Regions from separate parts of the Oceanobacillus locisalsi genome, predicted to be linked through region 3. Evidence: riboswitches for the same ligand, from Rfam matches in the RefSeq annotation. Region 3 holds a riboswitch; each other region holds the start of a gene.

What was found. A riboswitch is a leader RNA that binds a small molecule or an ion and turns the genes downstream of it on or off. The one in region 3 is predicted to bind S-adenosylmethionine.
Region 1: another riboswitch for S-adenosylmethionine. It lies ahead of ACFQ19_RS15515 (methionine biosynthesis PLP-dependent protein); the one in region 3 lies ahead of ACFQ19_RS10325 (methionine ABC transporter ATP-binding protein).
Region 2: another riboswitch for S-adenosylmethionine. It lies ahead of ACFQ19_RS02950 (homocysteine S-methyltransferase family protein); the one in region 3 lies ahead of ACFQ19_RS10325 (methionine ABC transporter ATP-binding protein).
Region 4: another riboswitch for S-adenosylmethionine. It lies ahead of ACFQ19_RS16070 (VOC family protein); the one in region 3 lies ahead of ACFQ19_RS10325 (methionine ABC transporter ATP-binding protein).

Annotation. Positions count from the first base shown of each region.
Region 1 covers NZ_JBHTKK010000022.1:17,975-21,815, forward strand. Annotated here, with positions in the region: gene ACFQ19_RS15505 (YjcZ family sporulation protein) at 1-87, opposite strand, end outside; gene ACFQ19_RS15510 (Spx/MgsR family RNA polymerase-binding regulatory protein) at 477-884, shown strand; gene ACFQ19_RS15515 (methionine biosynthesis PLP-dependent protein) at 973-2,079, opposite strand; SAM riboswitch class I at 2,210-2,313, opposite strand; gene ACFQ19_RS15520 (hypothetical protein) at 2,576-3,514, shown strand; gene ACFQ19_RS15525 (NAD(P)/FAD-dependent oxidoreductase) at 3,808-3,841, shown strand, end outside.
Region 2 covers NZ_JBHTKK010000002.1:161,264-165,104, forward strand. Annotated here, with positions in the region: gene ACFQ19_RS02940 (YitT family protein) at 45-908, shown strand; gene ACFQ19_RS02945 (hypothetical protein) at 1,137-1,439, opposite strand; SAM riboswitch class I at 1,760-1,861, shown strand; gene ACFQ19_RS02950 (homocysteine S-methyltransferase family protein) at 1,976-3,028, shown strand; gene ACFQ19_RS02955 (cyclase family protein) at 3,055-3,804, shown strand.
Region 3 covers NZ_JBHTKK010000011.1:32,616-36,456, forward strand. Annotated here, with positions in the region: gene gcvH (glycine cleavage system protein GcvH) at 47-427, shown strand; gene ACFQ19_RS10315 (toprim domain-containing protein) at 630-995, shown strand; gene ACFQ19_RS10320 (thioredoxin family protein) at 1,137-1,457, shown strand; SAM riboswitch class I at 1,566-1,665, shown strand; gene ACFQ19_RS10325 (methionine ABC transporter ATP-binding protein) at 1,949-2,971, shown strand; gene ACFQ19_RS10330 (methionine ABC transporter permease) at 2,964-3,632, shown strand; gene ACFQ19_RS10335 (MetQ/NlpA family ABC transporter substrate-binding protein) at 3,700-3,841, shown strand, end outside.
Region 4 covers NZ_JBHTKK010000023.1:58,029-61,869, forward strand. Annotated here, with positions in the region: gene ACFQ19_RS16065 (NAD(P)/FAD-dependent oxidoreductase) at 1-840, opposite strand, end outside; gene ACFQ19_RS16070 (VOC family protein) at 868-1,680, opposite strand; SAM riboswitch class I at 1,902-2,010, opposite strand; gene ACFQ19_RS16075 (DUF4256 domain-containing protein) at 2,304-2,873, opposite strand; gene ACFQ19_RS16080 (ThiF family adenylyltransferase) at 3,087-3,841, opposite strand, start outside.

The sequences.
Region 1 (3,841 bases), on a different contig from region 3:
CCAATAAGAAGTACCTACAATAATTAATAATATGAAAAGGACTACGAGTAAGGCAAAACCCCCTCCAAATTCATTGTATTTACTCATTTTTACACCCCCCTGTGTGTTTACTATATGATATGTTGCTCTTTTAGGAAGGGTATTTGACCAGAAAAAAAGGATTTTCGCCTGTACATATCGAATCAATAATAATGAACGAAAAACAGAAATGATTTTTTGCGGAACAAGTACTGGTTAATGAAGGTTTTTTCGGTCGGTTTATAAACAGTAATGGATTATAAACCGCTATATTTCAATGAATTAAGCTTCATTTTATGTTTTTTTTATGGCTGTACCATAGTTTTACCACATTTACGTGCTAAAGTAATAGGTAAGATAGAAAAATGAAATGAAAAGGCAAAACGTGTCGTTTTTCATTTTATAGATTATCACTTTGATTCTTGTAATGAATATGTCAAACAATAAGGAGAATGAATATGACAGTGCATATTTACGGAGTATCTTGCTCATCTACAAGAAAAGCCAGACAATGGTTTCGCAAAAATGGAATTGCTTATAAGGAAAGGAATATTCTACATCAACCATTAACTATTGAAGAACTAAAAAATATTTTACAAATGACGGTAGAAGGTACAGATGAAATTCTTTCAACCCGTTCTAAAATTTACAAGGAATTAAACTTGAATGTAGAGGAATTGTCTTTACAAACCTTACTAAAATTAATTCACGAATACCCAAGATTGCTGAAAAGTCCGATTTTGGTTGATGAAAAAAGGTTTCAAGTCGGTTATCATGAAGAAGACATTCGACAATTTTTACCTCGGAAAACAAGACAGCTGCAGTGGTCACAGTGGAAAGTGGATTTAGGATTAATAAAAGGGTAACAACCTTACATGAACCTTAAATCCAAAAATAGATACGAAAAAAGAGACAGCTTATCTGTCTCTTTTTTCGTATTAGTGTTATGATATATTATACATTACGAATAACTTGTAATGCTTGCTCCATATCCGCTTTTAAATCTTCTACATCTTCCACACCTACAGAGAAACGAAGCAGGTCATTACCGATGCCCCGCTGGATTCTTTCCTCTTCCGGCATATCCGCATGTGTCTGGGTGGTAGGATACGTAATAAAGCTTTCCACACCGCCTAAACTCTCAGCAAACACAATGATATTCAGATTAGCTAAAAAGGACTTTACCAGACTTGCATCTTCTAAGCAAAATGAAAGCATACCGCCCCTGTTCGGGTAAAAAACTTGGCTGACTGCCGGGTGTTCTTCTAAATAAGCAGCAAGATGCCTGGCATTTTCTTCATGACGCTGCATACGGAGTGCAAGTGTTTTTAAACCGCGGACAAGAAGCCAGCTGTCTGACGGAGATAAAGTAGCGCCGGAAGCGTTATGCATTTCGAATACTTTCTCGGATAATTCCGGTGTTTTGGTTACTACAAGTCCAGCTAGTACATCATTATGTCCGCCAATATATTTGGTTGCACTGTGTACGACAATATCCGCACCAAGCGTAATAGGCTGCTGCAAGTATGGCGTTAAGAAAGTATTATCAACGATAAGGAACAAATGATATTTTTGTGCCAGTTCCGCATATTTTTTAATGTCAACTTCTTGTAGTAACGGATTTGTAGGTGTTTCCAAAAAGATAGCTTTTGTATTTTCTTGAATACACCGCTCTGTTTCTAATACATCCTGACATTCATCATATGTTACAGAAACATGGTATGCTTTTTCGTAATGGTCAAAAATACGATACGTCCCCCCGTAGATATCTTTTGTCGCAATGAGATGATCACCTGCTTGGAATAAAGAGGAAAGGATTAATTGAATCGCAGCCATCCCGGAACTGCAGGCGAAAGCGGCATCTCCCTCTTCTAACTTCGCAAATCCATCTTCCAGTACAGATCTGGTCGGATTTTTAGTGCGGGTATAATCGTACCCGGTGGAGTGACCAATTTCCTGATGCTGGTAAGCTGTTGATAAATGGATTGGTAAGTTTATCGCTCCTGTCCGTTCATCTGTTTTGTTTCCTAATTGTACTAATGCGGTTTCTAGTTTTTTCATTAATTTTTTCCTCCTTCATAAGAAAAGCGTGCTTGTGAATGTGCTATTTCCCTATGTATTTTCTGTTAAATGAATAAAAAACCCTTCTTATCCAGAGATAAGAAGGGTGTAATATCAACATAACACACATCTCTTATCTTTAAAGGGGAACCCCTTCTGGAATTAGCACCTTGCTAAAATTAGCCGGTTGCTGAGACATCTGCGGGCCAGTCCCTCCGTCTCTCTGGATAAGAATTAACATATTTATAATTACGTTTACTTTACAAGAGAGAAGAAAAAAAATCAAGCCTAAATTATTTTTCATCAGTCAAAAAGCGGGACGCGGTAATGCTGGACCAAGATTTGCAGATAAAAAAACCGAAAAGTATTTGAAAAGGTCCTTCATGGAGATTACAATGGATATGATGATTTTATAGGTGAAAGTATAATTAAAGTTATATGGAAGCATGAAAATACAAGTATTCGTATGATAATTTTAAAAAAAGGAAGAAGATATATGCGCAGAAAAAAACTGTTACTGGTTAACATTTCTTTGTTAGCAGGATGTATTGTCATTATTGGCATGGGCATTTATAAAGACAATGATTCAGTGGAATATTCCATGGAAGTAAGTACCGATGATGACAATAGCGGTGATGGGCAAATGGGAGAAAGTGTCGAGCTTTTCACGACCTCTTGGAATGACCGGTTATTAGGAGACAATGAACAAATTTATCAAACCGCTCATGTAGATCATCATAACAAGCCTCAACAAACAGACAGGGAAACAGAAGTGCAAACAGAGAATAGCTCTGCACAAGAGACAACGGAAGAAGCAGCAGATACAGAAACGGAAACACATACAGATCAGAAACCAGACAAGCAGGAAAGAAATAATGCTGTTTCTGAGGAAACATCCGCTTATCAAATAACGAATAAGAAAACGGATGAATCAAATGAAAACGAAGCACATCATACTTCTCATAGGGAAGGTTATACAACTGAAGAAGATAATGAAAATACGGAAAGAAAAGAAACAGATGAAGATAACTCTCAAAAGAAAACAAATTCTTCAGATGAACAAGTAGAACAGAAGAAACCTGAAAAAAAGAATACTGCCACAGATTCTGGTGAGTCTCTTAATGAAAAAGATAAGAAAAAGATAAATGGTAAACGTAAGCCATCAAAAGATGAAAATTCGAAAAGAGATAAAGAAACAGAAAACGAAAATGGTGAGGAAGATAAAGATAAAAATAAAGAAGATAAAAACGACCAAGAGGACGAAATAAAGTACCCAGAAGAAGAACCGATAGACGATAATGAAAATGGGGATAATGAAGAAGGAAAAGAAGATGCAGAGGACGAAACAGAAGATGAAGAAGAGCTGGACGAAGATCATGAAGACGATGATTCCGAAGAAAATAAACCAAATACAGCTTCCATCTATTCCGAATAAATAAAAAAGATGAAAAACGGTAAATTTGCCTCCACTCGCATTATTTGCCGTTTTTTAATTGCGATAAAAGCAGCATTTTAAATTCGTAAATGCAAGGGGCAAACGTTTGAAATAGGTGGAACAGGGAAAAGTACACTTAACAGAGTGGAAATTTTTCTGAAGAAATGTTGATGAAAATTAGCTTAACACTGCAAAATTTGATATTATAATAGATGCAGCAACTATTAATCGTGATAGTTCAAAATTACATTGCATTTTATTTATGGAAGTATAGAAAGGAAGGAAGATGAAATATGAGTAAACCAAAAGTAGTTGTGCTTGGTGCCG
Region 2 (3,841 bases), on a different contig from region 3:
ATTTCACACAATAGCAACAATGCAATAGAAAGAAGGAAAAAAGGATGAGCAAAGCACAATCGAAAATATCGAGAAAGACAATGATTTTTTTAAGAGGACTCATTATTGTTATTGGCGGGTTTATTACAGCTTATGGGCTGGAAGCGGTACTGATTCCGAATAGTGTTTCAGATGGTGGTGTAACGGGCTTGAGTATCGTTGGATCGCAATGGACAGGATTGCCGCTAGGCGTTTTAATTGCTATCTTAAATATTCCATTTATTTACTTAGGATATAAACAAATTGGCAAAGGTTTTGCGTTGTTTTCCGTTCTTGGAATTGCCTCCTTAGCTATCAGTACAAGTATGATGCATCATATCCCGACGATAATAGGAATTGAAGGAGACACCCTTCTGGTGACAGTGGTCGGCGGGATTATTATTGGTTTTGGTATGGGACTTGCACTCCGTAATGGCGGTGCATTGGACGGTATTGATATGTTAGCAGTGCTGTTATCGCGCAAGCTGCCTTTTGGAACAAGCGATTTGATTTTATTTCTTAATTTATTTGTGTTTATTGTTGTATCAACAGTGTTTGGTTTACGGGGAGCATTAATGTCAGGCATTGCTTATTTTATTGCTTCGAAAGTAATTCATTTAATTGAGGAAGGTTTGAGTAGCACCAAAGCAGTATATATTATCACCGGCTATGCGGATGAAATGATTAAAGAGATTAGAGACCGTTTAGGGCGCGGTTGTACTGTGCAGCATGTAGAGGGCGGATATTCGAAAAAAGAATTTCGGCAAGTGAAAAGTATTATTACCCGTTTGGAAGAAAGCAAGATGAAAGAGATTATTCAAGATGTTGATCCGGAGGCTTTTATCACGGTTCATGAAGTGACGGAAGTACGGGGCGGTAATTTTGATTAATAAATGAAAAGAAACAAGGCAGCCAATCGAAGTGCATTGGCTGCCTTGTTGTATATGATGCATTAAGATCTAGATCTGAACAAATCCGCGATAGCATGAGAAACCTCAATACCTTGATAAGTGAACACGGATAATGCGGTCAGAGCAAAGAACCCAATAACGATAAATCGCAAAATAATCATTTTGTCAGCCTCCTCTTTTGAAAGTAGTGTGGATTTCAAAAGAGAATTAAACCACGAAATTGGATTGATAGAAAACGGGTGTCATCAGCTGTTTTGTACGGTTGATACGGACAATCATCGTAAATAAACTGAACGTTCCCAGTAAGAATAAAGTAATGACTAGAGCTGTGTATACGGTGAATGATTTATCCGTCTGATCATTTCCGCCAATACCCAAATCTTGAGTCATTTGTGTATCAACCAGCATCTCCTGTTCGGTGAGCACGTAGCTGTGATGTACACCTGAAGATAACTGTGTGATTGGTAAAATGATAATCATGATAACAATCATTAAATAGCGATTCATCATCTACGCCTCCTCCCGTTTTTATCACCGTTTATTTGATAGAAAAACTTAATTATACCAATATTGAAGTGTCATTTCAATATATCTTCATTGATTGGTAAGGATGTAAAGTGTATTATAAGCTTATTTTTCAAAGCTGTCTATACTTTTTGAACATTTTATGACTTTTTATCTGTCATATCAATATACCCAAATGTGGCTGATTGTTAAACGTATGTTGAGGAGAAGTAATGATATAAGACTAGAAAATTTTAAAAAATTCTTATTGACAAAGAATTCAAATACATATATAGTTGTTTACAACAAATAAATAGCAATACATTTTCTTATCCAGAGAGGTGGAGGGACTGGCCCTTGGAAGCCTCGGCAACAGACTTAAAAAAGAACTGTGCCAATTCCAGTAGCATGAAGCTAGCAGATAAGGAGAGACATTGATATCGTACTCAAACCTCTTCTTTCTGAAAAGAAGAGGTTTTTCGTATTTATATCAATTTTTTAGCAGCGAATGAAAAGTAAAAATTTACAGGAGGAATGGAGAAATGGCGAAAAGAAGTTTAGAAGAACGTTTAAAACAGGGGACAGTTATTGCAGGAGAGGGATACTTATTTGAACTGGAGCGCAGAGGTTACTTACAGGCAGGATCCTTTGTACCCGAGGTGGCACTGGAGAATCCGGAAACGCTGAAGGCAGTGTATCGTGATTATATGAATGCAGGGTCAGATGTGGTGCTTGCTTTTACATATAATGCACACCGTGAAAAAATGCGCATCATCGGTAAAGAAGATTTATTGGAACCTTTAAATCGAAATGCGATTAAATTGGCGAAAGAAGTAGCGAAAGAGCACCCGACAGAAGAAGCTTTGGTGGCAGGGAATATTTCGAATACCAATATTTTTAATCCGGAAGATCAGGCGTCCAAAGATAAAGTGAGAGCGATGTTTAATGAAATGGTTTCATGGTGTAAGGACGAGGACGTTGACTATATTAACGGAGAAACGTTTTATTATCATGAAGAAGCATTGATTGCGTTAGAAGAAATTAAAAAATATGACTTGCCGGCAGTAATCACTTTGGGATTAATGGGTGAAAATATCATGCGTGACAGTTACAGCGTGGAAGAGTCATGTAAGATATTAGAGGATAACGGCGCTTTAGTTGTGGGAATGAACTGTTTCCGCGGACCGGATACCATGCAGCCGTATCTGGAGAAGATTTGTGATCATGTAGATGGTTATGTAGGGGCTTTGCCGATTCCATATCGGACAACAGAAGAAAATCCGACATTCTTTAATTTGCCGGATGGTGGATGCAGCTGTCATTTGCCGACTGAAACAACTTTCCCGACTTCACTTGATCCGCTTTATCATAACCGTTACGAGCTGGCGGAATGGGCTAAGAAAGCACATGGCATCGGTGTTAATTATATTGGCTTATGCTGTGGAGCTTCTCCGGCGATGTTGCGTGCTGTGGCTGAGGCTGTTGGAATCGAAACAATTAATTCCATCTATTCCCCGGATATGCATAAGCATTTCTTATTTGGTGAAGATGAAACGTTGCAGGATCATATTACGGATTACAAAACAAAAGCTTAAAGCAATAGATAAGGGGGCAATTTACCATGACAGTTACAAGAGAAAATGAGGTCTTACAAGCGCTTGATATACTGAAATCAAAAACATGGGTAGACTTAACGCATACGTTTGGTCCAAGTTCCCCGCATTTCGCAGCTTTTAAAGATGCTGAGTTTGAGACGTTATACACACATGATGACGGGTTTTTTGCACAGCAATTCAGTGTTTCGGGCCAATACGGCACGCATATTGATGCGCCGATTCATTTTGTTCGTGATCAACGCTATTTAGAAGAATTGGATTTACAAGAAGTGGTCCTCCCGCTGGTTGTGATTGATAAATCGGAAGCAGCAGGAGAGAACCATGATTATATTTTAACACCAGAAGATATTTTAGAGTTTGAACAGGTACATGGAAAAATTGAAGCGGGCACATTTGTTGCTTTGCGAACAGATTGGAGCAAGCGCTGGCCGGATAAAACATCTTTTGAGAATAAAGATGCAAATGGGGACAGTCATATACCTGGCTGGGGACTGGATGCGTTGAAATTCTTGTTTGAAGAAAGACAGATTAAAGCGGTAGGACATGAAACATTTGATACCGATGCTGCGATTGATGCTAGAAAAAACGGTTCTTTAATCGGTGAGTACTATGTACTGGAACAAGATACGTTCCAGGTGGAGCTTTTAACAAACTTGGATCAATTACCAGCTAAGGGTGCGGTGATATTTAATATTAGTCCAAAGCCTGAAAAAGCAAGCGGTTTTCCAGTTCGTTCATTTGCAATCTTGCCATAATAACGCATCATTACCGAAAAAGAGGAGCATCCACCCA
Region 3 (3,841 bases):
CCATGTATAGTTGAAGGGAAAAGAAGAATGGTTGGAGGGATACGAAATGAGCTTGCCAAATGATTACTTGTATTCAAAAGAGCACGAATGGGTAAAAAAAGAAAATGGTAACGTCCGTATCGGGATTACAGCATTTGCACAAGATGAGCTTGGCGATATTGTCTTTGTTGAATTACCGGAAGTCGGCGATTCTTTAGAACTGGATGAGCCATTTGGAAGTGTGGAGTCTGTTAAAACGGTGTCTGAATTGTATGCTCCAGTAAGCGGAAAAGTGGTAGAAGTTAATGAAGAACTGGAAGACAGCCCGGAGCTCGTCAATGAATCGCCGCATGAAAAAGCCTGGATGGTCGTTGTTGAAGTTGGGAACGAAAACGAATTAGATGAATTATTAGATGCGGAAGCATACCGTGCATTTACAGAAGGATAATATAATCATATTGCACCTATTTTAGAAGTGATGGAAATAACAGGACAGATTCCTGCGTATTTCAAAAAAGGCTCTAAAAAACGGTGAAAAAAGAGCTGACTTTCCACATTCGTGTATAGTTAGCTCTTTTCTTTTCATATACTATATAAAAAGCATGGTAGAGAATGTTCAACCTATTTGCTACGATAAGGAGTGCAAAACGATGATGGAAGATGATTACAATAAAGTCATAATCGTTGAAGGGTTATCTGATAAAAAGCATCTTGAAAAAATTCTTGACGATAATACCATCACCATTGTTTGTACAAATGGAACCATTGGCGTAGAGAAGTTTGAAGAACTGTTAGAATATTATCATTTAGATGATACAGAAGTATTTATTCTGGTGGACGAAGATGAATCCGGAATAAAACTCCGAAAACAGCTGGCGGGGGAACTTCCGCATGCAGAACATATTTATGTAAGCAGCGAATTCCGTGAAGTTGCCGCCACTCCCAAGAAAATGCTGGCCAGCATCCTGGCAGGAAAGCGAATTGGAATAGATCTCAATTGCCTTGCCAAATGGTAGCATACACGTTAAGATGGGAACGAATTTATTCATCGGAAAAAAGATGGAATATGAAGAAGGTGGTTACTTTTTTATTTAAAAAGCTGCCCTTTTTAAAAGCGTATAGCATTTGCTGAAAACGAAGGATCGAGGAGAATAAACTTGAAACATTTTAATGAAGCAAACATGAACCATCATCGGCTCATATTATATATTTATACTCCATTTTGCGGGACATGTAGTGTTGCGCGTTCCATGCTGGAAAACGTAGAAAGATTGCATCAGGAAGATATTTTTACGGAGATGAATGCTTCGGTGCATCCTGCATTTATGCAGGATCATCAAATTGAGAGCGTACCGTGTCTTGCTTTTATGGAAGACGGGGAAATCGTGGAGAAAGTGTACACTTTTCATTCAACAGCAAATATTTATCAGTATTTGATGAAGTATAAAGCCGAATTGTTCCAAGCGATAAATAACTAAACATGTGAAAAAAAGAAATAGGTTTAATTCCAAGTGGTCAACTACGGATTTAGTTGACAAAAATACAAATGACGTGCTACGATAGCAACACTATCCTAAAAAAGAAAACTCTTATCAAGAGCGGTGGAGGGACTGGCCCGTAGAAACCGCGGCAACCTTCAATCATTGGAAAGGTGCCAACTCCTGCGAGCATTTGTACAGATAAGAGAACAACAGACGATACAACGTATATTTAAGCGTCTTTCTGTTCTCTTGCAGAAAGGCGTTTTTTCATTGATTTGTATAAAGTGAAACTTTTTTCAACTGGGGATTCACCCCCTGCTGAAAGTTAGTTGAACGAATCGGGCTGTTACTGGCTGTTGGAACTCCCGCTTAGAAATATAGTTTTCATTCATTTCTTGAAGCGGGAGTCTTATAGCCAGTTACACTGCGATAAATAACAAACAAGAATACATGATAAACAGGATTGTTTACATATAGGAGTGAAAAAAGTGATATCCATTGAAGGGCTGAAGAAAGTATTTTCTTTAAACAATAAAGATGTTGTCGCCGTAGATAATTTAAATCTTCACGTGGAAGATGGAGATATTTATGGCGTGGTCGGTTACAGCGGTGCAGGGAAAAGTACTTTTGTCCGCTTAATCAACAGACTGGAAGAACCATCAGAAGGAACCGTGAAAATCGGCGATAAGGTGATTACCTCTTTATCCAAATCGGATTTACGAATTGCCAGACAGGATATTGGCATGGTCTTCCAGCATTTTAACCTGCTATGGTCCCGTACCGTTGCAGAAAACATCGCCTTTCCGCTTGAAATTTCTGGAGTGGAGAAACAGGAACGTGAAAAACGTGTATTGGAATTGATTGAATTAGTCGGTTTGGCAGGAAGAGAGGACGCTTATCCTGCCCAGTTAAGCGGCGGGCAGAAACAACGGGTCGGTATTGCCAGAGCGCTGGCGAACTCTCCTAGAGTCTTACTTTGTGACGAGGCGACTTCTGCATTGGATCCGGAAACAACGAACCAAATCCTGCGCTTGTTGCAAGATATCAATGAAAAATTAGGATTAACGATTATTCTAATTACACACGAAATGCATGTTATTCGTAAAATATGTAACCGGGTTGCTGTGATGGAACATGGCAAAGTGGTCGAAGAAGGAAATGTTATCGACGTATTTACCAAGCCGCAACAGCAGGTTACACAAAACTTTGTGGAACAGCTGACTGGTTCAAATGAAGAAGAGGAAGACGTAACAGAGTTGAAAGAAAAATTCCAGGAAGGTATCTTATTACGCATCCAATTTTTGGGGGAAAGTGCGAATCAGACCATCATCAGCCAACTTGTAAAGCAGTTTGATATCCATGTGAACATCTTGCAAGGAAAGATCACGCAAACACAGGGCGGAAGCTATGGAACGTTAATCGTTCAACTGCTAGGGCCCCAACAAGATGAGGCGATGCAATATCTGAAAGAACAAGATGTTATAGAAGTGGAGGTAATTCAGCATGCTTGAGGAATTATTTCCGAACTTGGTAGCGGAAGATTTAATTGAAGCATCACAGGAAACAATATATATGACTGCTGTTGCAATGGTTGGGACAACCTTGCTCGGACTGCTTTTGGGATTATTATTGTTTCTAACATCAAAAGGGAATTTTTGGGCTAATAAGCCGGTTAATGCCATCGTAGCTGCATTTGTTAATATTTTCAGAGCCATTCCTTTCATTATTTTAATCCTGCTATTGTTCCCGTTTACTGATTTATTGGTAGGGACCATACGCGGACCGACTGCTGCTTTGCCGGCGTTAATTTTGGGCAGTGCTCCGTTCTATGCAAGGCTGGTTGAAATTGCTTTGAAGGAAGTGGATAAAGGAGTGGTGGAAGCTGCCAAAGCAATGGGCGCAAAAGCAAGCACCATTATCTTTAAAGTACTGCTTCCCGAATCCAAACCTGCACTCGTATCCGGACTGACAGTTACAGCAATTGCGTTAATCGGCTATACAGCTATGGCAGGAGCCATTGGTGCCGGCGGTTTAGGAAACTATGCTTTTTATTTCGGATTCCAGCGCAGAAGCTGGGACGTTGTATTTGTATGTACAGTGATTATTGTCGTGATTGTATTCATTTTCCAATTTATTGGGGATGCTATTACAAGGAAATTGGATAAACGTTAAATGGGATAAAGATGGTATTCAAGTTTGACTTGATTCACATAATAAAAAAGAAAAAGGGGCGTACAAAATGAAGAAGTTAATGTTTTTGATTGCGGCTGGTCTTATCCTTCTATTAGCTGCATGCGGAGGCGATGATGATGCTTCTGAATCGGAAATTACAGTAGGGGCTTCCAGTGTTCCGCATGCGGAGATTCTTGAGGAGGCACAGC
Region 4 (3,841 bases), on a different contig from region 3:
AGAACCGCCGATTAATAAATTTCCGCTTTCCGTCTGTTCCATCACAAGACCGACTCCTGCCGCATCAGCTCCGTTACTTGGCTCTGCCGTATTTTTCCCTTTCGCTGCGATATAAGCATAGCTTAAAACGCTCCGCTTCAGAAAAGGCGGGATTTTTTCGGAAACTAATATTTGTCCGCGCCGTGGCACAATAGGAACATCGATTCCTAAAGGTTTTATTAACGCGGGGGTCCACACTCCGGCAGCTACAAGCACCGCATCGGCATACATTTCCTCTTCATTGACCTTTACGCCGACAACACGATCTTGTTTGGTAATCAGTTCGGTTACCGGTGAGCCCAGACGAATCGTTGCGCCTAATTGCTGTGCAGCTTGTGCCATACTAAAACATACGTTAAATGAATTAACTTTCCCTTCATCCGGACACCAGGTAGATCCCAAGATATGATTCGCTAAACCTGGCTGCTTCTCTTTGACTCCTTGTGCAGACAACGTGGTCACATCGACACCATATTCCTGCATCTGCGCAACCTTCTGCGTCAGCAATTCTTTTTCTTTCTCTGACTCCATCAGTATCATTCCGCCACCGCTACGATACTCCAAGTCTGTATTTAATTCCGCTTCCAGTTCTGGATAGAGCTTTTTCCCTTCCACAGCCAGTTCCAAAACCGGTCCCGGCTTCTTCGATTGCAGCAGAACATGCTGATCACAGGCACCCGATGTGCCGGAAGCGATGTCTTTTGCTTCAAGCAGCGTTACATCCGCCCCTGCTTTCGATAAATAATAAGCAGACGACGTTCCTATAATTCCGCCGCCAACAACAATTACACTGTAGCTCACGTTGTACACCTCCAGACTGTATCTCTTTTAATCATTCTTGATTTGATAGCGTCCACCGCCAAATTCGAATAAATCATCGGTTTGCTCGCTGGAAAGATTAACCTGAAATGGACCTTCTCCTTGTTGTTCCAGCACTTCCGAAACAACACCTGTTGTCAGCGGGCTGCAAAACACTAAATCTCCTCCAGGAAGAAGCAGCTTTTGGCATGTTGCCTGCAGTTCTTCATCCATATAGGATTCTTCTGTTTCCAGCCCCAATAAATCAGACCATTTATCTACGGTCCTTTCCAAATCATTTACGGCAATATTTATATGGGAAAAGCTGGCCTCTGCCGGATGCGAGACGATTATTTCTTTTTCGGTTAATGCTTTTTTCCGTTCCTTATCGCTTTCATTCCACTGGATAAAGTAAGGCAGTTCCAATGTATCCTTTTCATCTCCAATAAATAAAAGCTGCCACTCCAAAAGAGTGCCGTCAGGCTGTTCGCGGCTTAAATAGACCGGCCCATTTACTGTTAATCCTTTGTCAGAAAAACGTTGCGCAGCAGCTTCAATATTATCTGTCCGAATAATAAAGCGGACAAAACCTTCTTGAAAACCTTTCTTAATAATCGTCTGTATCATACTGTGCTGAGGATGTTCCATCTCTTCAAGCATTTGCCTGTCGGACGTACCTAAGTATTCTATATAACTTAAATCAAAATGACTTAACGCGTTGTATGTAGGACGATTCTGGTGCACGCCGCCTTCAACTGCATGTATTCCTTTATTCTTGAGCGTTCTAGTGGCCTTTTCCGGATCTTCAATAAAATGCACGATATGATCAAAAGCAAAATGCATGTACATCACTCTCAACTTTCTATATTCCTTTTATTAATTAGTTATTGTAATCGTTTGTATTTCCATTCCTATTAAAATAGTCTGCATTCGCTTACCTTTTGAGGCTGATATTTTGATATCATGCTTCTGCAATAAAATGGCTTATTTTCTCAGCATAAAAAATAACCTCTTTTTCAACATAAGAAGAGGTGCAGGTAAACCATTTCTGTTTTACTTCTCTCTTCTTATCTTTCCAAGCCTTCCATTCGACTTGCTGAAATTGGCACAGTTCCAATACGGTCTGTTGCCGAGGTGTCTAAGGGTCAGTCCCTCTGCCTCTCTGGATAAGAATGCTTTATGTTAAACATTATTTCAATTAACCCAATCAAAAAACTAAGGATTAGATTAATATTTAGACTATCTTATATAAAATAAGTTGTCAATTAGTATTTTTGATTTTTCCTGGTGATTAAGTAATGATTAACAAACCGGATATTATTTTCTATGGAAGCAAAATCACAAACCCTGCCACATATTCAGAATAATTCCCTCTGCATTACCAGCCTTTTTTCACAACAACTAAAAAAGAATCAAGAACGGGTGGTTTACACACATTCCTGATTCTCTATCTCTCGAGCTCACATCTATACTCTTAACATACCCCGGAACCCTCTGGAACCATAATAAGATTCTGCGCCGTTATGATATAAGAAAACATGTCCAAAACGGAAATCACAAAAAAGTGCGCCGCCAAGTTCCCTAATATCCGCAGGTGTCCTTACCCAAGTCGATGTTTTCGCATCAAAAGTTCCGAGCGTTTGAAGTTCGCGATATTGTTCTTCCGTTAACATTTCAATGCCCATATCCAACGCCATATCTATCGCACTATTTTCCGGTTTATGCTTCTTTCTTGATTCCAGCGCTGCCCGATCATAACAAACACTTCTGCGTCCTTTCGGGCTTTCTTTTGAGCAGTCTACAAAAATGTATTCTTCTCTTTCCTCGTCATATCCAATGACATCTGGTTCGCCTTCCGTTCTCTCCATTTCATATAAAGAGGCTAATTTTTCAGAATGACCCTCCAGCCTTGATTGAATTAGATTCCAGTCAAAATCATGATGGCGATCCATATTTTTTTCAAAACGAACCTTTAACTTTTCCAGTATTTCTTCTTGTTCCTCTTGAGAGAGCTCTTTCTTATCTTGTTTTGACATGTTTATTCTCCTTTAAGCTGTGTTATTAAAACTGTTTCTTAGTTCTTATTATATCCATTCAAGCTGATCATTTCACTATTGAATATAGGTTTTTGGTTTTTAAAGAACAGAAAAAAATCGCCCCATGCGAAATAAACATGGAACGATGAGATAAAGTCGCTATTATATTTGCTTATTGATTGAAAAAAGAATAGCTTCGTCGCCTTTCGTACTTCACCCTAGATAGCGATGATACACATTTTTCGCTTCCAGATGGTCCATTGTGCCATGAACCAAAGTTCGCCCGTCCTGAAAGAGCACAATCCGGAAAGAATCCACTTCAAACGAAAGCAAATAAGGGTTCTGAAAAAGCTTGATTTGTTTATTCTTCTGCAGTTCTTTCGCTACTTCATCCAGATCTGTCTGTTTTCGCTGCGGGCGCAGTTGCACCGTGTTTCTTCCGCATAATACAGCTGTTTTCAAATGAGAATCACGATCCAAATTGGGGTAACTTCTTTTCTTTGAGCATGATGGGCAATCTGCTTTACGCAAGGAAGCTACTTCTATTTCTGTATGCTCGTTGTTCCAAAGATCAAAGGAGATAAGCTTTCCTGACAAAGCTGCCTCATTACCTGTTAATAGCTTTAACGCTTCTGTTACTTGCTGTGATACAACTTTTTGTATCACAGGCTGTATAATGCCGACACTATCACAAGTAGCACCATTTGCTGGAATATATTCTTGCAAACATTGCAAGCAAGGTGTTTTATCAGGAAGTACTGTAAAAGTAACACCATAACTTGCTACAACAGCTCCGTAAATCCATGGTTTGTGGTATTTTTGTGCGATGTCATTCAGTAAAAGCCTTGTTTCAAAATTATCTGTGGCATCCATAATGATATCTGTTTCAGGTACGATGCGTCTCAACACATCTATTTCGGCATCTCCGACAATCGCATCAATTTTGACGTGACTGTTTATTTCAGAAA